3 regions of the Nonomuraea sp. NPDC047529 genome follow, and region 2 is predicted to be linked to each of the others. Evidence: riboswitches for the same ligand, from Rfam matches in the RefSeq annotation. Region 2 holds a riboswitch; each other region holds the start of a gene.
What was found. Region 2 has a riboswitch for cyclic di-AMP ahead of ABZ815_RS14160 (C40 family peptidase). Riboswitches for the same ligand answer to the same signal wherever they lie in the genome.

Region 1 (7,312 bases), on a different contig from region 2:
GTTGGAGGTGAAGCGCACGGCGTGCAGGCCGGCCGCGCGGGCGCCCTCGACGTACGGCTCGTGGTCGTCCAGGAACACCGTGGCGGCGGGATCGGCGCCGAGGGCGTCGCAGGCCAGCAGGTAGATGCGCGGGTCCGGTTTGCGCACGCCCGCCTCGTGCGAGTAGACGATGTGGTCCACCAGGTCGGCGTAGCCGTACGCGGCCTGCTCGCGTTCCCTGGCTCCGACGTAGCTGTTGCTCACCAGGCCCGTACGGAAGCGGGGACGCAGGGCGCCCAGGTACGCCATCAGCCCGGTGTTGGGGCTGCCGAGGTACTCGGTCCAGACGTCGGCCATGAACGCCTCGGCGTCCGCGCCGAGCAGCTTCGCCACCTCGGCGTCGGCCTGCTCCTCCGTCACCTCTCCCACGGCCCCGGCCAGCCAGGTCGGCTCCAGGTGCGCGTCGAGGTGACCGGCGGGCAGGCCGAGCCGCTCCTCCCATGTGGCCGTCACCCCCAGGTACGGCGTGAGCTCCAGGACGCCGCCGATGTCGAAGATGACCGCTTCGATTTTCATTCGCTCCTCCTGTGAACTGTTTCAACCAAGGTAAAGAAGGAACGTGTCCGCGTCCATACCCTTGACGGCTCGGAAGGGCGGCTCAAACTGAAACGGTGATCCCTGGCAACTGGTACAACATCGTTCCCGATCTTCCCGTGCCGCCTCCGCCGCCGCTGCACCCCGGCACCCGCCGTCCCGTCGGGCCGGACGACCTCGCGCCACTGTTCCCCATGGAGCTCATCGCGCAGGAGGTCAGCGGCGAGCGCTACGTGCCCATCCCGAAGGAGGTCTACGACGTCTACCGACTGTGGCGGCCGACGCCGCTGATCAGGGCGCACCGGCTGGAGAAGGCCCTCGACACGCCGGCCCGCATCTACTACAAGTACGAAGGCGTCTCACCGGCCGGGTCGCACAAGGCGAACACCGCCGTGCCGCAGGCGTACTACAACGCCAAGGAAGGCGTGCGGCTGCTGACCACGGAGACCGGCGCGGGACAGTGGGGGTCGGCCCTGGCGTTCGCCTGCGCCCAGTTCGACATCGAGTGCCGGATCTGGATGGTTCGCGCCTCCTACGACCAGAAGCCGTACCGCAGCTCGCTCATGCGCGTGTACGGCGCCACCGTCCACCCCAGCCCCTCCCCCGTCACCGGCGCGGGCAGCAAGGCGCTGGCCGACGACCCCGACTCGCCCGGCAGCCTGGGACTGGCGATCAGCGAGGCGGTCGAGGTGGCCGCCGCGAACCCCGAGGCCCGGTACGCGCTCGGCTCGGTGCTCAGCCACGTCCTCATGCACCAGACGGTGATCGGCGAGGAGGCCCTGGCGCAACTGCCCGAGCTGCCCGACCTGGTCATCGGCTGCACCGGCGGCGGCTCCAACTTCGCCGGCCTCGCCTTCCCCTTCCTCAGGGAGAAGCTGGCCGGACGGATCGCCACCGAGTTCCGGGCCGTCGAGCCGGCCGCCTGCCCGTCGTTCACCCGCGGCGTCTACGCCTACGACTTCGGCGACACCGCCGGGCTGACGCCGCTGCTCAAGATGCACACCCTCGGGCACTCCTTCGTCCCCGACCCGATCCACGCCGGCGGGCTGCGCTATCACGGCATGGCGCCGCTGCTGTCCCACATGTACGAGCTGGGGTTGTTCGAGGCGGTGACCCGTACCCAGAGCGAGTGCTTCGAGGCGGGCGTGCGCTTCGCGCGGACGGAGGGCATCGTCCCGGCTCCCGAGCCCACGCACGCGCTGGCCGAGACCATCGCCGAGGCGCTGCGCTGCAAGGAGAGCGGCGAGGAGAAGGTGATCCTCACCGCGCTGTGCGGGCACGGCCACTTCGACCTGGCCGCCTACGACCGCCACCTGGCCGGCGAGCTGGAGGATCACACCCTCCCGCAGGAACGGCTCGACCGGGCGCTCACCGAGCTGCCCGGCTGAGGGAAGCACGGGTGGCCGCGGGATCCCGCGGCCACCCGTGGTCAGTTCGCGTTCGGGCGCTTCCTGTGGTTCGCCTTCTTCTTCTTGCGCCCCCTGCCCTTGCGTGCGCGTTTCGCCATGGGCTCACCTCCGGCGGTCGGGATCGTGACCTTCAAGGTCTCCCCTGCCCGTCAGTCGCACAAGCGATACGCCGCGACCTAACATTCCTCAACAAACTCGTGTCATAATTTGGTGGAATCTGTTGGAAGGGGTGGGCGTGCTCGCACAGCAGCGTCAGCAGACGATCCTGGAACGCGTACGCAGCAGCGGCGGCGTCCGGGTGGCCGACCTCGTGCGCGAGCTCGGCGTCTCGGACATGACGATACGCCGTGACCTTGAGGTGCTGGCCGAGCGCGGGCTGCTGGAGAAGGTCCACGGCGGCGCGACGGCCCTCGGCCCCGGCTCGACCGAGGAGCCCGGCTTCACCGCCAAGTCCGCCCGCCAGCAGCAGGAGAAGGAGGCCATCGCGCGGCACGCGGCCACCCTCGTCCGGCCGGGCACCGCCGTCGCGCTCTCCGCCGGCACCACCACGTGGGCGCTGGCCCACCATCTGGTCGCCGTGCCCGAGCTGACCGTGATCACCAACTCGATCCCCGTCGCCGAGGTCTTCCACCGCAACCCGCGCGCCGACCGCACGGTCGTGCTGACCGGCGGCGTGCGCACACCCTCCGACGCGCTCGTCGGCCCCGTGGCGGTGGCGGCGATCCGCCGGCTGCACGTGGACACGCTCTTCCTCGGGGTGCACGGCATGAGCCTGCGCGCCGGGTTCACCACGCCCAACCTCCTGGAGTCCGAGACCGACAGGGAACTGGTGGCCGCGGCGCACCGGCTGGTGGTCCCCGCCGACCACACCAAGTGGAACACGGTCGGCATCAGCACGATCGCCGAGCTGACCGAGGCCGACGTGGTCATCAGCGACGCGGGGCTGCCCGAGGAAGCACGCACCGAGCTGGCCGAACGGGCCGGAGAACTGATCATCGCGGAGGGCACGCCTTGAAGCGCACCATCACCCACCTGGCAGACGGCCGAGAGCTGATCTACTTCGACCGGCGCGACGACGCCGACCGGAGCGCGATCGACCGGCGTCCGCTCGACCCGCGGCCGGTGGCCTCCGAGCTGCGCTACGACCCGCTGACCGAGGAGTGGATCGCGATCGCCGGTCACCGGCAGACGCGCACGTTCCTGCCGCCGGCCGACGAGTGCCCGTTGTGCCCGTCGTCCGGGACGCGGGCGTCGGAGATCCCGGCCCATGACTATGACGTGGTGGTGTTCGAGAACCGCTTCCCCTCTTTCTCCGGAAATTTTGGGACTTATGGGGATGTCGGCGGGTTGAGTGAGGTGCGTCCGGGGGTCGGGCGGTGTGAGGTGGTGTGCTTCACCTCCGACCACACCTCCTCCTTCTCCAAGCTCTCCAACGCCCAGGTCAGGCTGGTCATGGAGGCGTGGGCCGACCGCACGGCCGAGCTGTCCGGCATGGAGGGCGTCGAGCAGGTGTTCTGCTTCGAGAACAGGGGCGAGGAGATCGGCATCACGCTCCCGCATCCGCACGGGCAGATCTACGCCTACCCCTACGTGACCCCGCGCACCAAGCTCCAGCTCGGGGCGGCCTCGCGGTACACGGGCGGCAACCTGTTCGCCGACGTGCTGGCCGCCGAACGGGCCGCCGGCACGCGGGTGGTCGCCTCCAACAAGCTGTGGACGGCGTTCGTCCCGGCCGCCGCGCGCTGGCCGTTCGAGGTGCACGTGTATCCGCACCGGCAGGTGCCCGACCTGGCGGCGCTGTCGGAGGAGGAGCGGGCCGCGTTCGCGCCGCTGTACACCTCGGTGCTGCGGGCGCTGGACGCGCTGTTCGGGGTGGCGATGCCGTACATCTCGGCCTGGCACCAGGCGCCGGTGCGGTACGGCCGCGAGCTGGCCTACCTGCACCTGGAGCTGTTCAGCATCAGGCGGGCGCCCGGCAAGCTGAAGTACCTGGCGGGCTCGGAGTCGGCCATGGGCGCCTTCGTCAACGACGTGCTGCCGGAGGATGCGGCACGCATGCTGCGATCACGAATTGATCACTAATTGATTTCTCCTTAAAGTCGCATGACTCGTGATCTACCACTAATATCCCGTTTAGACATCGACCAAAACGGTCGTTGTACGCCTAATCCCGGGCGCGTTGCCCGGGAGCCGGGGACCCATCGCATCCGGGGTGAATCCGCGCAAGTGGTAGGGACTGCTCCCGTGCCCGAACCCGTCAGCTAACCCGGCCGGCAGAGGGAGAGGAACACCCACGTGGCGGCTTCGACCCCCGCGAGTCTTGCCATCGGCCTCATCACCGCCACCGCGCTGCTCATCCATCCGGCCGCCGCCTCGGCCGCGCCCAAGCCGTCCGAGGCCGAGCTGCGGGCCCAGCTCAAGCAGCTCAACAGCAAGGTGGACAAGCTCATCGAGACGTACAACCTCAAGCGGGTCGAGCTGGCCAAGGCCCAGCAGGCCGCCACGGCGGCACAGCAGCGGCTCACCGCCGCCGAGCAGGCGGTGGCCACGGCCGAGCAGCGGGTCGCCGAGATCGCCCGGATGCGCTACCAGAACCGCGACGCCTCCCTGCCCGGCTTCATGCTGACCCCGGACGGCAACAACGTGGCCATGCTCGAACAGCTCACCGCCGAGCAGCAGGCCGTCGTCAACAGCGTGGCCAAGGCCCGCGACGACCAGAAGAAGGCCGCCGCTGCCGCCACCGCGCTCGCGGCCGAGCTCAAGGCGGGCACGGCGGAGGTGGCCGAGCAGCGCGACGACGCCCAGGACGTCATCGACGACATCAAGAAGAAGCTCCAGGACCTCGTGCCGTTCGGGCCGGGCAAGAAGTCCGACGGCAGCTGGGCGCCCGAGCTGCCGTCCGGCTCGGACAACATCACGCCGCGCACCCGGCTGATGCGCGCGCAGGTGCAGAAGAGCTTCTCGCTGCCGTACGAGGTGGGCTGCTTCCGGTCCGGCTCCAGCGGCGAGCACCCGCTCGGCCGGGCCTGCGACTTCATGATGAGCACGGGCGGCACCATGCCGAGCGCCGTCAACAACGCCCTGGGCGACCGCCTGGCCGCCTGGGCGCTGCAGAACAAGGCCAAGCTCGGCGTCAAGTACGTGATCTGGAAGCAGCGCATCAACCAGGGCTCGGGCTGGCGCGCGATGTCCGACCGCGGCAGCATCACCGAGAACCACTACGACCACGTGCACATCTCGATGAACTAGCCGACGTCCTGTGCACGTGACCACCTGACAGCCTTGCCGGCCCGGGCTGTCGGTGGTTCAGCCCCGGAACTTGTCCGTCGCGGCGGTCAGCAGGTCGATCATCTCCAGCCCGCCGTGTCCCTCCCCCACCACGTGCAGCTCGCTCCCGGGCCACGCCTTGTGCAGCTCCCAGGCCGTCACCAAGGGCCCGCTGACGTCGTACTTCCCGTGGATGAGCACCCCGGGCACCCCCGCCAGCCGCGTAACCCCGCGAACGAGATCGCTCTCCCCGAGAAAACACCCGTTCCCCCAGTAGTGCGTCACCAGCCGGGCGAACGTCATCCGGAACACCGGGTCCTGATATCTCCGGCTCGGCTGGAACTCCGGGTCGAGGCTCACATGCGTGTCCTCCCACGCACACCACTCGATCGCCGCCCGCTCCCGCCGCTCGGGGTCGGCCAGCGCCTTCGCGTAGCCCGCCGCCAGGTTCCCGCCCCGGTCCTCCTCCGGCAGGAAGTCGCGGAACCGCTCCCACTCCCGGGGGAAGATCCGCCCGACGTCCCGGGTGATCCACTCGATCTCCCAGGGCCGCCCGGCGGTGACCGCGAACAGGATCACCTCGCTCACCCGCTCCGGATACCGCTCGGCGTAGGCCAGCGACAGCGTCGACCCCCAGGACGCCCCCACGAGCTGCCACCGCTCGATGCCGAGATGCTCCCGCAGCCGCTCCATGTCGGCGACGAGGTGCGCCGTGGTGTTGACCGACAGATCGGTTTCCGGCTCCCCGGCATCAGGCGTGCTCTTCCCGCAACCACGCTGATGAAAGACGACGATCCGGTACGCCTCGGGATCGTGGTACCGCCGCCACCCCGGGGACGCGCCCCCGCCCGGCCCGCCGTGCACGATCACCGCCGGCTTGCCATGCGGATTCCCGCTGACCTCCCAGTAGACGAGGTTGCCGTCACCCACGTCCAACATGCCCTGCTCGTAGGGCTCAATCGAGGAATACATAAGCGCTAATATATCTACATGACCCAGAGTCTCGGCACCCTGATGCGCACCTTCCACGAGCGCACCGACGGCGCGATCGCCCGGCTGTACGCCGACCTCGGGCTCCCCGACTACCGCCCCCGCTACTCCCCCGTCGTCCGCGCCCTGGTCGAGACCGGCCCCATGACCATCCGCGACCTGGCCGCCGCCATCGGCGTCACCCACTCCGCCGCCAGCCAGACCGTCACCCAGATGCGCCGCGCCGGCTACCTCGACCTCCGCCCCGGCCCCGACGACGCCCGCCAGCGCATCGTGCACCTCACCGGACGATGCCGCGACGCGCTCCCTCTCATCGAGGCCGAATGGCAGGCCACCGCCCTCGCCATCGCCACCCTGGACGCCGAGCTCCCCGTCCCGCTGGCCGACGTCCTCGCCTCCGCCCTCCAGGCCCTCGACGCCCACCCCTTCCGCGACCGCCTTTTCGCGACCGCGCCGCTGGCCGCGTACGGCGATCGGCGCGGTCCCGGGGGCAGGGACTGACCCTGCTCTCTCACGCCAGGTCGAGCACCGCCTTGCCGTGCACGCGGCGTTCGAGGAGGGCGGTCACGGCCTCGGTGGCATCGTCCCAGCCGCCGCGCCAGGTGATCTCAGGGCTCAGCGTGCCGCCCGCGACCTGTCCGGCCAGCCAGGTCAGGTCGCGGCGCAGGCCCTGGCAGTAGAGCAGGTGAAACGTCACGAGCGAACGGTCGTGACGGTCGGCTCCGCCGAACAGGGCTCCGAACGGGAAGCTCTCCCCCTCGCCGGTGGAGTGGCCGACGGCGACCAGCGTGCCGCCCTCGGTGAGCTGGTCGAACGCCTCGACCAGCGGGGCGCCGCCGAGCAGGTCCAGGACGCCGTCGAGCCGTCCGCCGCTCTCCGCGGGGCTCGCGACGACCTCGTCCGCACCGAGCGCGCGCAGGGCGTCGCCGTGCCGGGCCGGGTCGCCGGTGGCGGCGATCACGTACGCGCCGCCGAGCCGGGCGAGCTGCACGGCGTACCGTCCGACGCCGCCCGTCGCGCCGGTGACCAGGACGCGCCGCCCCAGGATCGGCCCGAGACGGTCGAGCGCGCGC
Region 2 (7,312 bases):
GATCGTGCTGAGCGGGGGAGTGGGCCGCAACCTCGACCTGCTGGGCGCGTCCGTCGAGCGCCGCATCGCCGAGCTCGGGCCGCTGCGCCCGCGGGTGGTGGCCAGCGTGCTCGGCGACAGCGGCGTCCTGCTGGGCGCGGTCGCCCACGCCAAGTCCCGCGCCTGGGACCTCATCTTCGACGCCCGCAGACACTGACCCCCGGCCCCCGGACCCTTCGGAGGGGCGGCGTGTTCGGGTGGCGTGCCTTGCGGGGGTTGGTGGGGGTTTGGGCTCTGCGGGGGGTGGGGGGCGCCTTTACGATGTGGGGGTGGCCGGCCTCCTTCGTTCCGTGTGGCGCGAGCCTCGTCCCCCTGGCCCGCCGGTGCGGGTGTGGCGCGACTGGGCGCTCGTCGCGGCGCTCGTGCCGGCCGCGGTGATCGAGGGCGTCCTGCGGCCCGACCTCCGGTGGCCGGTGGTCTCGACGGCCGTCACCGTCGCGCTGATCCCCACGCTGCTGTGGCGCCGGACCAGGCCGCTGCTCATGGTCGCGCTCGTCTTCGGCGTCACCACCCTGGCCCCGCTGCTGACCGGCGGCGCGCCGGTGGAGACGTACACGCTGGTCTTCGTGACGATCGTGCTCTACGCGCTGTTCCGGTGGGGTTCGGGGCGCGAGGCCGGGATCGGGATGGCGGCGGGGCTCGTCGCGGTCGGCCTGTCGCTGGCCTCCGGCCGCATGGCGATCGGCGACGTCGTCCCGGCGCTGGGCGTGCTGGTCGCGACCGTCGGGCTGGGCAGCGCCTTCCGGTACCGGGCCGGCGCGCGGCTGCGCGAGCTCGACCAGGTCAAACTGCTCGAACGCGAACAGCTCGCCCGCGACCTGCACGACACCGTCGCCCACCACGTCTCGGCCATGGCCATCCGCGCCCAGGCGGGCCTGGCCACCGCCGCCTCCGAGCCGGGCGCGGCCACCGACGCGCTGCGGGTGATCGAGGCCGAGGCGTCGCGTACGCTCGCCGAGATGCGGGCCATGGTCCGGGTGCTGCGCAGGAACGAGCCGGCGGAGCTGGCCCCGGGCCGCCACCTCGACGACCTGCGGCAGCTCGCCGGCCGCCCGCGGGTCGGCCCGGCCGTCGAGGTGGAGGTCGCGGACGGGCTCGGCGACCTGCCGCCGTCGGCGGGCGCCGCGCTCTACCGCATCGCCCAGGAGTCGATCACCAACGCCCGGCGGCACGCCCGCCACGCCACCCACATCACCGTCCGCGTCACCGCCGACGACGCCGCCGTCCGCCTGACCGTGAGCGACGATGGCGACCGCGCCGGTGGCGTCGCCGCCCCCGGTTACGGTCTCATCGGCATGATCGAACGCGCCGCCCTGCTCGGCGGCACCTGCGAGGCGGGCCCCAACCCCAACCGAGGCTGGACGGTCACCGCCGTCCTGCCCAGGGAAGCCGCATGACCGAGCAGGGGAAGCCGCATGACCGACCGACGGGAGGCCGCGTGACCGACCAGGGGAAGCCCGCGTGACCGAGCAGCGGGAGGCGGGGGCCATCCGGGTGCTCGTCGCCGACGACCAGGAGATCGCCCGCACCGGGCTCAGGATGATCCTCGACGCCCAGCCCGGCATCGAGGTTGTCGGCGAGGCCGGCGACGGCAGGCGGGCCGTCGAGCTGGCCCGCCGCCTGCGTCCCGACGTGTGCCTGTTCGACATCCGCATGCCCGGCCTCGATGGCATCGCGGCCACCCGGCAGCTGGCCGGGCCCGACGTCGCCGACCCCATGGCGGTGGTCGTGATCACCACCTTCGACCTCGACGAGTACGTCTACGCCGCCCTCCGCGCCGGAGCCAGGGGCTTCCTGCTCAAGGACGCCGGCCCCGCGCTGCTCGCCCAGGCGGTGACCGCGGCGGCCGGCGGCGAGGCGCTCATCGCCCCGAGCGTGACCGCGCGCCTGCTGGCCGCGTTCGCCGGGGCCGGGCGTATCGAGGCGCCCGCGCAGCCGGTCGAGGCGCTCACCGGCCGCGAGGAGGAGATCCTGCGCGCGGTGGCCCGCGGCCGGACCAACAGCGAGATCGCCGCCGAGCTGCACATCTCGCTCAGCACGGTCAAGAGCCACGTCGCGAGCCTGATGACCAAGCTCGGCGTGCGCAACCGCGTCGAGATCGCCATGTGGGCCTACGAGACCGACCGCGTACGCACCTGACCCCGGCGGACGACCGACTCGGCCACCGCCAGGTTGATCACCCAGCCCGCGCCGACGAGCAGCGCCCGGCCCAGCTCGCCAGGTGGCCCGAAGGCGGCCAGCCCGAACGCCAGGGTGAACGCCTGCGTGCCCGCGCCGAGCCCGATCGCGTACCCGCGCGTCATCCAGGCCCGATGCCGGGCGACGTCGCGCCGCCGGATCGCGGCCAGGCCGAGCAGGAGGCAGGCGGCCATGGCCGTCCCGAACAGCAGCCGGAAGGCGGCCAGCAGCGTGCCGTCGCCCGCCGGGAGGTCGGAGAAGAGCGTCAGCCACAGCCCTGACAGCGCCGCGACCAGCCCGGACGCCACCAGCGCCCGCCCAGCCACCCGGTGCCACCCGGGCCGCCGGGCCCGGAACCCGGCCTGGAACTGGAACGTGCCGAGGACGCAGAACGCCAGCGACGCCGGGATGTGCAGCAGCACCGGCACGGGCATGGCGAAGAACCGCGCGTTGTCGGCCGTGACGGCGGCGCCGGAGGCCAGCTCGGTCACCCGGAGGGCGCCGGCGACCAGGGGGACGACGCTGAGCGTGAGCAGCCCGGCAGGTGCGATCCATCTCATGGGGAAGAGGGTGACGGCCGCGGCCGTGCCGGGTCATCGCGCGGACGGCCCCTCCCTGTTCGCACCATCGGCGGGACGGGCCGTCGTACTTTCGGCCATCGAGCCGTCGCCTTTCGACCGTTGAGCGTCCGCGCAGGTCGCGCCCACACTGACGGCACATCCACGAGGGAGGAAACGATGAAGGCCTACGTCCTGCGCAGGTTCGGCTCGCCCGACCAGCTCGTCCTGACCGAGGTCGAGCGGCCCGTGCCGCGCGACGACGAGGTGCTGATCCGGGTGCGGGCCACGTCCGTGCAGCCCTATGACTGGCACTTCATGCGGGGAGAGCCGTACCTGGCCCGGGTCATGGGCGGCGGGGTCGGGCTGCTGCGGCCCAGCATCGCCGTCCTCGGGGCCGACGTGGCGGGGGAGGTCGAGGCGGCGGGCAAGGACGTCACGCTGTTCCGCCCCGGCGACGAGGTGTACGCGATGTCCCTGCGGGGCGGCTTCGGCGAGTACGTCTGCCTGCGGCAGGACGAGGTGGCCCCCAAGCCGCGGGGGCTGTCGTTCGAGCAGGCGGCGGCGGTGCCGATGGCGGCCAACACCGCGCTGATCGCGCTGCGCGACGAGGGACGCGTGCAGCCGGGCCAGAAGGTGCTGGTCAACGGCGCGTCCGGCGGTGTGGGCACGTTCGCCGTGCAGCTCGCCAGGTCGATGGGGGCCCACGTCACCGGCGTGTGCGGCGGGCGCAACGCGGACCTGGTCCGCTCGCTCGGCGCGGACGACGTCGTCGACCACACCAAGGAGGACTTCGCGACCTCGGGCCGGCGCTTCGACCTCCTCATCGACGTGGCGGGCGGCCGCCGGCTGTCGGACTGCCGTCGCGTGCTGACCAGGAAGGGCACGTACGTGCTGGTCGGCGGGCCGGCCGGCCGCTGGGTGCAGCCGGCCGGCCACATGTTCGCCGCACTGGCGTCGGCGTCCTTCGTCCCGCAGCGGATCGTCAGGGCGGACGTGGTCCGCTGCGGGAGCAACAGGGCGAACCTGCTGACGCTGACCGGGCTGATCGAGCAGGGGGAGGTCACCCCGGTCATCGACAGGACCTTCCCGTTCGGCGAGATCCCGGCGGCCGTCCGCTACCAGGAGGAGGGACACTCGCCGGGGAAGGTCGTCGTCACAGGGTCGCGGTGAGCATGGCGGGGGCCGGGGCCTTGCGGAGCTGGGCGTAGTCGGCCCAGCGCTTGACGCCCTTGGGGTCGGGGCGTACCGCGCCGACGAAGGCCTGCCTGCGCCACTGCGACAGGCGTTCCTCCTTCACCACGTCGCCGGTGTGGGGGGAGTGGACCATGTAGCCGGGCTTGGAGATCATGCCGACGTGGCCGAGGCCGCTGAAGAACACCAGGTCGCCTGGTTTGAGGTCCTTCCAGGCGATTTTCTTGGAGAAGGCGCCGTACTGATCCGCGGCGACTCTGGGGAGCTCGATGCCGGCGTCCTCGTAGGCCCGGAGCATGAGGCCCGAGCAGTCGTAGCCCCGCTCGCTGGCGCCGCCCCACACGTACGGGGTGCCGCGCTTGTCCATGGCGTATTCGAGGGCGACCTTCCAGGCCGGTTTCGGCACGTGCCGTTCCTGGACCTGTTTCACCTGGGGGCCGGTGAGGGTGATGGCGGGGGTGGGGTCGGCGGGAGCGACGGGAGCGGCGGGCGCGAGACCCGCTCCGCCCGCCGCCACCGCCAGGAGAATGGCGATGCTAGACAGGGGACTGTCCTTCCACGTGGCCGGCCGGGTTAGCTGACGGGCTCGGGCCTGGAAGTAGCCCTACGGCGGTGCTTGAGAGCGGTGCCGATTCGCCCCGGGGGGAAAGATGGGTCCCCGGCTCCACGCAGCGGCTGCGTGGATTAGGCTCGTCGGACTCTAACGAAACGGTCAAAAGGTCGCAATCCCCCCAAAACGGATTGTCCGGAGATTGAGATGATGTGTTCGTCAGCCGAGACGAGCCGGTAAGGTACCGCCCATGGAGTCGCGTAACATCCGCCTGGCCGTCATCCCCGGGGATGGCATCGGTGCCGAGGTCGTAGCCGAAGGGCTCAAGGCCCTGGAGGCCGTGGGCACGAAGATCGAGCCCACCCACTACGACCTGGGCGCAGCCCGCTACCACCGCACGGGCGAGACGCTGCCCGACGCGGTGCTCGAAGAGCTGCGCGGCTACGACGCGATCCTGCTCGGCGCCGTCGGCGACCCCAGCGTGCCGCCGGGCATCCTGGAGCGCGACCTGCTGCTCAAGCTCAGGTTCGAGTTCGACCACTACGTCAACCTGCGCCCGGTCAAGCTGTTCCCCGGCGTCGAGACCGCGCTGGCCGGCGCCACCGCCGAGCACATCGACATGGTCGTCGTCCGCGAGGGCACCGAGGGCCTCTACGCCGGCACCGGCGGCGTCATGCGGCGCGGCACGCCGCACGAGATCGCCACCCAGGAGTCGCTGAACACCGCCCACGGCGTCGAGCGCGTCGTGCGTTACGCCTTCCAGAAGGCGCAGTCGCGGCCCCGCAAGAAGCTCACGCTCGTCCACAAGACGAACGTGCTCACCTTCGCCGGCGACCTTTGGCAGCGCACGGTCAACCGCGTGGCCGAGGAGTTCCCCGACGTCACCACCGACTACAGCCACATCGACGCGGCCTCGATGTTCTTCGTCACCCAGCCCGAGCGCTTCGACGTGATCGTCACCGACAACCTGTTCGGCGACATCATCACCGACCTCGGCGCCGCGATCGCCGGCGGCATCGGCCTGGCGGCCAGCGGCAACATCAACCCCGAGCGCACCTCGCCGAGCATGTTCGAGCCGGTGCACGGCAGCGCGCCCGACATCGCCGGTCAGGGCAAGGCCGACCCGACCGCCACCATCCTGTCCGTGGGCATGCTCCTCGACCACCTCGGCCTGCACGCCGAGGCCGCCAAGGTCGAGCAGGCCGTGGCCGCCGACATCGCCGAGCGCGTCACCGGCCGCGCCGGCCGTTCGACCAGCGAGATCGGCGACGACATCTCCGCGCGAGTATCCGGCTAGGACCGTCTAGCCCCGTACGCGCCTGGCGGTCCCGACGAGGACTGCCAGGCGCTTTTTGGCGTTCAGAGGGTTGAACCCATCCCAACTGCCTCTTGCCATCCCAAATGGCAAGACAATAGGAAGTACGAATACTGCTCGTGGGCAGTAGCTTTCAGGATCGTAGATTCGCAGAGAGTAAGGACCGTCGTCATGACCATCGCTCAGAAGCTCAGCTTCGACGTGCAGCATTCCGACCACGCTCGCACCGCGGCCGAGCGGGAGCAGGTACTGGCGAACCCCGGGTTCGGGCAGGTCTTCACCGACCACATGATCACGATCGACTACACCGAGGGCCAGGGGTGGCACGACGCCGCGCTCCTGCCGTACGGGCCGCTCCTGCTCGACCCCGCGACCTCGGTCTTCCACTACGCGCAGGAGCTCTTCGAGGGACTGAAGGCGTACCGGCAGATCTCCGGCTCGATCGTGGCCTTCCGTCCGTACGCGAACGCCGCCCGCTTCAACCGCTCGGCCGAGCGCATGGCCATGCCGGAGCTGCCGGAGGAGGCGTTCGTGGAGTCGCTGGAGCTCCTGGTCTCGGCCGACAAGGAGTGGGTGCCGACCACCGAGGGCCACAGCCTCTACCTGCGTCCGTTCATGTTCGCCACGCAGGCCGGGCTCGGCGTCAACTACCCGTCGAAGACCTACAAGTACATGGTCATCGCCTCGCCGGCGGCCTCGTACTTCGCCGGTGGCATCAAGCCCGTCTCGGTGTGGCTGTCGACCGAGTACACGCGCGCCGCGCCCGGCGGCACCGGCTTCGCCAAGTGCGGCGGCAACTACGCCGCCGCCTTCGTCGCCCAGCGCCAGGCCGTCGAGAACGGCTGCGACCAGGTCGTCTGGCTCGACGCCCACAAGCACGAGTACGTCGAGGAGATGGGCGGGATGAACCTGTTCTTCGTCTTCGGCAACAAGCTCGTCACCCCGGCGCTCACCGGCACCCTGCTGCCCGGCATCACCCGCGAGTCGATCCTGGAGCTGGCCGACGAGCTCGGCCTGGAGACCGAGGAGCGGCTGATCTCGGTGGACGAGTGGGAGTCCGCCTGCGCCGCCGGCGAGCTGACCGAGGTGTTCGCGTGCGGCACCGCCGCCGTGGTGACCCCCGTGGGTTCGGTCAGGGGCGCCGACCGCTCCTGGACCATCGCCGACGGCACCCCGGGCCCGGTGACCATGCGGGTGCGCGAGGAGCTCGTCGGCATCCAGTACGGCGCCCGCCCCGACACCCGCGGCTGGATCCACAAGATCGCCTAGGGCGTGCCCGGGAGGCCGGCGTTCAGCCGCCGGCCACCGCCGGGATCCCGTGGTCAAGGGGGGGCTAGTGGTTCTTCCTGATCATCGTGATCCCGTCGGCGATCGGCAGCACGACCACGCTCACCCGCGGGTCCTCGATCACCAGGTCGTTGAACTCGCGGATCTGCACCGTCGTCGGCTCCGCGTGCGCCGGGTCGGCCACGTGCCCGC
Region 3 (7,312 bases), on a different contig from region 2:
CGTCGGCCACAGCGCCGCGACCTTCTCGCGGTCCGTGGGCAGCCCGGCCTTCTTGAACAGGTCCGCGCGGTAGCACAGGCTCATGCCGCCGATGTCGGTGCCGAGGCCGAAGATCTTGCCGTCGGCGGTGACGCCGTTCTCCCACTTCCAGGCGGGGTAGTCGGCCTTGCGGCCCTCAAGTCCGTACTCCTTCAGGTCGGCCCACCACTCGGGGTGCGCCTTGGCCAGGCCCATGCCGCCCTCGTCGATGCCGACGACGTCACCGGCGCCGTTGCCGGACTGCAGCCACTGGATCATCTGGGGCCAGTACTGCTGCTCGAACTGGTCGGTCAGGTGCTCTTCCTTGATTTGGATGTCCTTGTGCTCGGCGTTCCACTTCTCGATGGCGTTCTTGTAGCCGAAGTTGGAGCCGCCGCCGAAGGTCTGCACCCGGATGGTGACGGGCTCGGCCGCCGCCGCGGAGGAGGCGGGGGAGCCGCCGGCGGCCGGCGTGTCGCCGCTGCCGCACGACGCGACGGTCAGCGCCGCCGCGGCCAGGGCTGAGGCCGCGGCAAGACCGCGACGCTTGCTGATCATCATGGGAGACCCCTTCTCGGGTGAATGGTGGGGGAGGTGCACCGCGGCACGCGCTCCGCCGCGGTGGGAGTTTTTGGGAGCGCTCCCACAAAGGGTGCACTTACCGGCTGTGTCCGTCAATCCACCGAAACGGAACCGTTACCAATGGTGCGTTTTGCGCCCCAAAATCAGGATTCAGGGGCATGAAGGGCGCGAAGGGCCGTTTGGGAGCGCTCCCACCTCAAGAGACATCTTTCGTGCCGCATCAAGGGCATGTCGCCCGGACCCTCCGTGCTTGCTCCGGGTCAGGCCCGGCTGTCACGGAGCGTGACGGCCGCCCGGCACGTTCCAACGTCCGCCCTCCGCAGAGGGGATCGCCGTTCCTCAGCAGGCGGCGGCGCGCTCGCGCAGCAGGGCCCGCTCGCGGGAGTTGCGGGTCATCGAGGCCGCCCGCTCGAACTCCGCCCGCGCCTCGCCGCGCCGGCCCAGCTTGAACAGCAGGTCGCCGCGGACGCTCGGCAGCAGGTGGTAACCCTTCAGCGACGGCTCGTCCACGATCTGGTCGAGCAGGTCCAGGCCCACCGCCGGGCCGTAGGCCATCGACAGCGCCACCGCCCGGTTCAGCTCGACGACGGGGGAGCGGGCCAGCCGGGCCAGCGACTCGTACAGGCTCGCGATGCGCACCCAGTCGGTGTCGCCGGGATCGAGCGCGCGGGCGTGGCAGGCCGCGATGGCGGCCTGGAGCGTGTACGGCCCGGCCGCGCCCCCCGGCTTCTCGGCCCGCGCCAGCGCCGCCAGCCCGCGCCCGATGAGCAGCCGGTCCCACAGGGTGCGGTCCTGCTCCAGCAGCAGCACCGGCTCGCCGGACGGCCCCACCCGGGCCGCCGCCCTGGACGCCTGGATCTCCATGAGCGCGACCAGCCCGTGCACCTCGGGTTCGGCGGGCATCAGCCCCGCCAGCACCCGGCCCAGCCGCAGCGCGTCCTCGCACAGGCCGGGGCGCATCCAGTCGTCGCCCGCCGTCGCCGAGTACCCCTCGTTGAAGATCAGGTAGATGACCTCCAGCACGGACGAGAGCCGTCCCGCCAGTTCGGCGCCCTGCGGCACCTCGAACGGGACCTCCCGGTCGGCCAGGGTGCGCTTGGCCCGCACGATCCGCTGGGCGGCGGTCGGCTCGGGCACCAGGAACGCGCGGGCGATCTCGTCGGTGCTCAGGCCGCCGAGCACCCGCAGGGTCAGGGCCACCCGCGCCTCCATCGACAGCACCGGATGGCAGGCGGTGAAGACCAGCCGGAGCAGGTCGTCCTCGATCTCGTCGGGCTCGGGCGGCTCCTCGGCGCTCTCCAGCCGGTGGCCCAGCTCGGCCAGGTTGCGGGACATGCGCTCGTTCCTGCGGATCAGGTCGACGGCGCGGCGCTTGGAGACCGTCATCAGCCAGGCGCCCGGGTTGCGTGGCACGCCCGACTCCGGCCACTGCTCCAGGGCCGCGACCAGCGCGTCCTGGGCCAGCTCCTCGGCCAGGCCGACGTCGCGGACCAGCCCGGCGAGGCCGGCGATGAGCCGCGCGGCCTCGATCCGCCAGACGGCCTCGACCGCCCGGTGGGCGTCGGAGGCCGTCACCGCCTCGATCGTCCGGGGTGCCTCGGAAGCCGTCATCGGCACATGACACCAGCCGCCGCCCGGGGTCCGCAAGCCTCGGTCAGGGCTCCCACGTGCCCAGGCGCCGGCGCATGGCCCGCTCCCGCTCGACGTCCACCGGGTCGGACGAGGCCGCGTCCGGCGCGTCGGAGGCGTCGTAGACCCGCCACACGTCCAGCGCGATCCCGTCGCAGCCCTCGGGGACGGGCACGCGCAGGGCCCACTCGACGGCCTCCTCCCTGGACTTCACCTGGATCAGCCAGAACCCCGCGATCAGCTCCTTGGCCTCGGCGAACGGGCCGTCGATCACCTTCGCCCGGCCGCCGCTGTAGGCGATCTGCGCGCCCTGCGAGCTCGGGTAGAGGCCCTCGGCGGCCAGCAGCACCCCCGCCCTGGTCAGCGCCTCGTTGTAGGCGTGCATGTTGTCGACGACCTCCTGGCTGGGCACCGCCCCCGCCTCGGTCTCCGCGTTGGCCTTGCCGACGATCATGAACTTCACTCTGCCGTCCCTTCCCCCCGCGATCGCGCCGCGGAGCCGGTCTCACCCGAGCGTCGAACGGGCGCCCGCCGGATCGACACGCGGGGGCGGATCGTTCGTTGTCCAGGGCACGGTACCGGTCGTGCGACCGCGTGGCCGATGTGCCATCCTCGGCCCATGCCCCAACCCGCAGCAGCCGGCCTCCCCGCCAACCGGGCCCTCTGGGACGAGCGCGCCCGCGTCCACGGCTCCACGCCTGCCGACAGGTTCTACGACGTGGACGCCTTCCTCGCCGGTCGGCAGACCCTCTACGCGCTCGAACGCGGCCTGGCCGGCGACGTCGCCGGGAAGGACCTGCTCCACCTGCAGTGCCACTTCGGCATGGACACGCTGAGCTGGGCGCGGCTCGGAGCGCGGGTGACCGGCGTCGACTTCTCCCCGGTGGCGGTCGCGCGCGCCCGCGACCTGGCGGCCGAGGCCGGGCTGGCGGCCACGTTCGTGGAGGCCGACACGCAGCGGTTGCCCGAGTCGCTGGCCGGGGGCTTCGACCTGGCCGTGGCCACGTACGGCGTGTTGTGCTGGATCGGCGACCTGGCCGCCTGGATGCGCGGCGCGGCCATGGCGCTGCGGCCCGGCGGGCGGCTGGTGCTGGTCGACCTGCATCCGGCCTACCAGACGGTGGCCTCGCTCGACCCGCTGGTGGCCGACTGGCCCTACGGCGGCGGCCAGGCCCACCGCGAGACGGTGACCGGCACGTACGCCGACGCCGGGGTGGTGACCGAGGCCCAGGAGACCGTCCAGTACCCGTACTCGGTGGGCGAGATCGTCACGGCGGCGGCGCGCGCCGGGCTCACGGTGGCCGAGCTGGGCGAGCACGTCGCCGCCGAGCTGGACCCGCGCGGGCTGCTGACCGAGGGTGAGGACGGGCGCTACCGGCTGCCGTTCGGGGACTCGCACCTGCCGGTGCTGTACTCGCTGGTGGCGGTCCGGCCCTGAGACGCGGCGAGCGCGCGTCCCTCGTGCGGGACGCGCGCTCGAAGCCGGGGAGGTCAGCCCGCGTACTGCGGGTAGCCGTAGCCGACGACCTGCGACTTCGGCCGGACGCGCTCCTCCACCTTGCCGTTGCCGGTGTTGCCCTCGACCGTGGAGATCGTGCCGTTGCCGTTGTCCTTGACGACGAAGCCGACGTGCTGGATGGCGTCCAGGCTCTTGCTGCCGCTCCAGGAGAAGAAGACGACGGCGCCGGGCTTGGCCTCGGTGCCCCAGCGCTTGTTGGCGGCGAACCACTTGGCGTGGGCCACGGTCCAGGCGTCCCAGCCGACCTGCGGGCGGGCGCCGGTCTGCTCGCCGACCCAGGAGACGAACATCGAGCACCAGGCGGCGTTCACGTAGTCCTGGCGGCTCCCGCCGTCGCGGGCGACGGTCTCGGCGGCGCGCTGGGAGTCGGCGTACCACTTCTGGAACTTGGTGCCGCCGCCGTAGGCGTTCTCGGAGATGCCGACCTGGGCCTTGGCCACGGCCAGGACCTGTGCGGCGGTGACGTTGACCTGGGTCTCCCCGGCCCTGCCGGTCTGGGCGGCGGCCTGCGGCGCGACGGCCGAGTGGCCGGTGGAGGCGGCCGGGTCGACGCTGTCGGCGCCGGCGGCGGTGGCGTGGGCGCCGATCGCGGTGGCGATGATGGTCGCGCCGAGTGCGGCGCGGAGGTGGTTGATCTTCGGGGCACGGATGGGACGGTGCTTGGCCATCGAGGGCATTACTCCTTGCTTCCATGCCGCTTACCGGGTTAGCTGACGGGTTCGGACGTGGAAGCTGCCCTACGGCACCGAAGTGCCGATTCACCCCAAAGGACGTGGGTCCCCGGTTCCGCCCGGAGGCGGATTCAGCGGTCACAGGACGATCCTGTGAAATGTCTTGCGATGGTTGGACAAAGCCGGACAAACCGGACGTCTGCCGCGAGATGCCCCACAAGGTAATACATCGGGCAAGAAGAAGGCAAATGCCTAAAGGCGCAGCTAGGAGAGTTGCCCCCGCGCGTCGGCCAGAAGCCCCATCATGGCAAGGGATTCGTCAAGCGGCATGACGGCGCTCTCGGTCCGGCCCTCGGCCGTGGCGGCGCGCACCTCGCGCAGCTCCCCGGCGTACCCGTTGTCGGCCGGGTCGAGCACCAGCTCCTCCGTCTCCATCGACGGCCCCGACAGCAGCACCCGCTGCGGCGCCCAGAACGGCGCCAGGATGTCGGCCCGCATCGACGTGCCCACCACGCTCGCGTCGTTGGCGTGATGGGCGAGCAGGGACACGTCCACCAGCGCCCGCCGCCCGTCCGGGTAGAGCAGCACCCCGCCCGCCTCCGCGTCGACCCCGCTCGGCGCCAGCGAGCCGGTGATCCGCAGCTCACGCGGCATGCCGAGCAGGAGCTGCGCCAGCCCGAACGGGTAGATCCCCAGGTCGAGCAGGGCCCCGCCGCCCAGCTCCGGCGCCCACAGCCGATGGGCGGGGTCGTAGGGCAGCGCGAACCCGAACGAGGCCCGCACCGAGCGGATCTCCCCGAAACGCGGATCGGCCGCCACCCGCTGGATGAGCGGGTTGAACCGCATCCACATGGCCTCCATGAGGAAGACCCCGGCCGCGCGGGCCAGCGCCACCATGCGCTCGGCGTCGGCCACGCCGGCCGCCAGCGGCTTCTCGCACAGCACGGACTTGCCCGCCGCGATGGCCGCCTCGGCCACCTCCAGGTGCTGGGCGTGCGGCGTGGCCACGTAGACCGCGTCGACGGCCGGATCGGCGCACAGGGCCTCGTAGGAGCCATAGGCCGACTCCGCGCCCAGCTCGTCGGCCAGGGCCCGCGCCCTGACCAGGCTCCGCGAGCCGACGGCGGCCACCCGCATGCCGGGCTCGGCCACGATGGCCGCCCCCACGGTACGCGCGATGCCGCCGGTCGCCGCTATTCCCCAGGTGAAATCTCGCACGCCCGAGATCGTAGAGCGCTCAGGTCAGGTTGAACGAGTCGGGGTCGGGCCCGATGCGCCGCCCAGAGTTCATCGCGCCGATGGCCACCAGGTCCTCGGAGTCGAGGATGAAGTCGAACACGTCGATGTTCTCCTCGATCCGCGCCGGGGTGACCGACTTGGGGATCACCACGTTGCCGAGCTGGAGATGCCAGCGGAGCACGATCTGCGCGGGCGTCTTGCCGTACTTCTCCGACAGCACGCGCAGCGCCGGGTCGGCCAGCAGCCCCTTGCCCTGCCCGAGCGGGCTCCACGCCTCGGTCAGGATGCCGTTGGCCTCGTGGAAGGCCCGCATCTCGCGCTGCTGGAAGTACGGGTGCAGCTCGATCTGGTTGATCGAGGGCGTGATGTCGGTCTCGTCCATCAGCCGGGTCAGGGTGGCGACCGTGAAGTTGGAGACCCCGATGGCCTTGGCCCGGCCGTCACGGTAGATCTTCTCCAGCGCCCGCCAGGCCTGCACGTACTTGTCCTGCTCCGGAACCGGCCAGTGGATCAGGAAAAGATCTACGTAGTCGAGGCCCAGGCGGGCCAGGCTCTCGTCGAAGGCCTGCTCGGCCCGCCCGTGGTCGCCGTTCCACAGCTTGGTGGTGACGAACACCTTCTCCCGTGGCACCCCGGCGGCGCGCACGGCCCGGCCGACGCCCTCCTCGTTCTCGTAGGCGGCGGCGGTGTCGACATGCCGGTATCCGGCGCGCAGCGCGGTCGTCACGGCGTGCTCGGCGTCGTCGGCAGAGACCTGCCAGACGCCGAAGCCGAGCTGTGGTATCTGCACACCGTCGGTGTTGAGCATCAGCGAGTTCATACCCTCCATTGTTCACGTGTCGTTTCTTGCGGCTTAAGCAGGCCGGGTTAGCTTGTGACGGGTCGTGCAAGGCGCTCCACCGGCTGGGGGAAACAGAGTGGTCAGACAGGCGTCGGCCTGGGTGGAGTCTCCGCTCCAGATGCTGTGCGCCGTCGAGGCCCACCATGCCGGGCTGCTCGGCCCGGACACCGTGGTCGTGCCGCGCGCCGGCCTGCGCCCGCTGCGCGCCACCCGCAAGGAGCTGCGCCGCCTCGACCTGCCTCCAGGCCTGGTGCTGGACGAGCCGCGCGAGCGCATGCCGCGCCGCGTCCAGGCCGTGGGCGACGCGTTCTCCGGCAAGGTCCAGGTGCGCTGGCTGACCTCCGACCCCGGCCGCATCGTCGTCGTGGACGACGGCCTGGCCACGCTCAGGCTGCTCGAACTGCTGGCCGCCGGGCCGTACCGGCCGCTGCTGCGGGCGCGGGCGACGCCGTCGCGGGCGCGGGCCCTGCTCGGCCTGGCCGCCGCGCTGCGGCTGCGGATGAGCCGGGTCTCGGTCTTCACCGCGCTGCCCGTCCCCGAGAAGCTGGCCGACGCCGTCCGGGAGGCGGGCGTCGACCTCGTGCACCACGACTTCGCCTGGCTGCGCGCCCAGCCGCCGAGCACGCAGGGCCCCGCCGAGCGCACGGTCGTCCTCGGCACCTCCCTGGTCCGCAACGGCCTGGTGCACCGCGACCGCTACCTGCGCTGGCTGACCGACCTGGCCGGCCGCGAGCCGCTGGCCTACTACCCGCACCGCCGCGAGGACCCCGTCGACCTCGCGCTGATCAGGGAGCGTCCCGGCATCACCGTGCA

Region 1: another riboswitch for cyclic di-AMP. It lies ahead of ABZ815_RS33880 (hypothetical protein); the one in region 2 lies ahead of ABZ815_RS14160 (C40 family peptidase).
Region 3: another riboswitch for cyclic di-AMP. It lies ahead of ABZ815_RS09630 (CHAP domain-containing protein); the one in region 2 lies ahead of ABZ815_RS14160 (C40 family peptidase).

The regions. Positions count from the first base shown of each region.
Region 1 is NZ_JBEYTJ010000026.1:142,253-149,564, reverse strand. It holds gene ABZ815_RS33900 (HAD family phosphatase) at 1-555, opposite strand, end outside; gene ABZ815_RS33895 (TrpB-like pyridoxal phosphate-dependent enzyme) at 651-1,961, shown strand; gene ABZ815_RS33890 (DeoR/GlpR family DNA-binding transcription regulator) at 2,218-2,997, shown strand; gene galT (galactose-1-phosphate uridylyltransferase) at 2,994-4,064, shown strand; cyclic di-AMP (ydaO/yuaA leader) riboswitch at 4,134-4,272, shown strand; gene ABZ815_RS33880 (hypothetical protein) at 4,278-5,231, shown strand; gene pip (prolyl aminopeptidase) at 5,289-6,221, opposite strand; gene ABZ815_RS33870 (MarR family transcriptional regulator) at 6,240-6,740, shown strand; gene ABZ815_RS33865 (zinc-binding dehydrogenase) at 6,751-7,312, opposite strand, start outside.
Region 2 is NZ_JBEYTJ010000007.1:219,774-227,085, forward strand. It holds gene ABZ815_RS14135 (ROK family transcriptional regulator) at 1-196, shown strand, start outside; gene ABZ815_RS14140 (sensor histidine kinase) at 309-1,436, shown strand; gene ABZ815_RS14145 (response regulator transcription factor) at 1,501-2,178, shown strand; gene ABZ815_RS14150 (DUF2306 domain-containing protein) at 2,151-2,777, opposite strand; gene ABZ815_RS14155 (NAD(P)-dependent alcohol dehydrogenase) at 2,955-3,947, shown strand; gene ABZ815_RS14160 (C40 family peptidase) at 3,931-4,485, opposite strand; cyclic di-AMP (ydaO/yuaA leader) riboswitch at 4,516-4,669, opposite strand; gene ABZ815_RS14165 (3-isopropylmalate dehydrogenase) at 4,769-5,815, shown strand; gene ABZ815_RS14170 (branched-chain amino acid aminotransferase) at 6,005-7,102, shown strand; gene ABZ815_RS14175 (O-methyltransferase) at 7,167-7,312, opposite strand, start outside.
Region 3 is NZ_JBEYTJ010000004.1:227,651-234,962, forward strand. It holds gene ABZ815_RS09610 (extracellular solute-binding protein) at 1-579, opposite strand, end outside; gene ABZ815_RS09615 (RNA polymerase sigma factor) at 940-2,211, opposite strand; gene ABZ815_RS09620 (YciI family protein) at 2,255-2,683, opposite strand; gene ABZ815_RS09625 (class I SAM-dependent methyltransferase) at 2,849-3,667, shown strand; gene ABZ815_RS09630 (CHAP domain-containing protein) at 3,721-4,416, opposite strand; cyclic di-AMP (ydaO/yuaA leader) riboswitch at 4,429-4,566, opposite strand; gene ABZ815_RS09635 (Gfo/Idh/MocA family oxidoreductase) at 4,684-5,637, opposite strand; gene ABZ815_RS09640 (aldo/keto reductase) at 5,657-6,478, opposite strand; gene ABZ815_RS09645 (hypothetical protein) at 6,576-7,312, shown strand, end outside.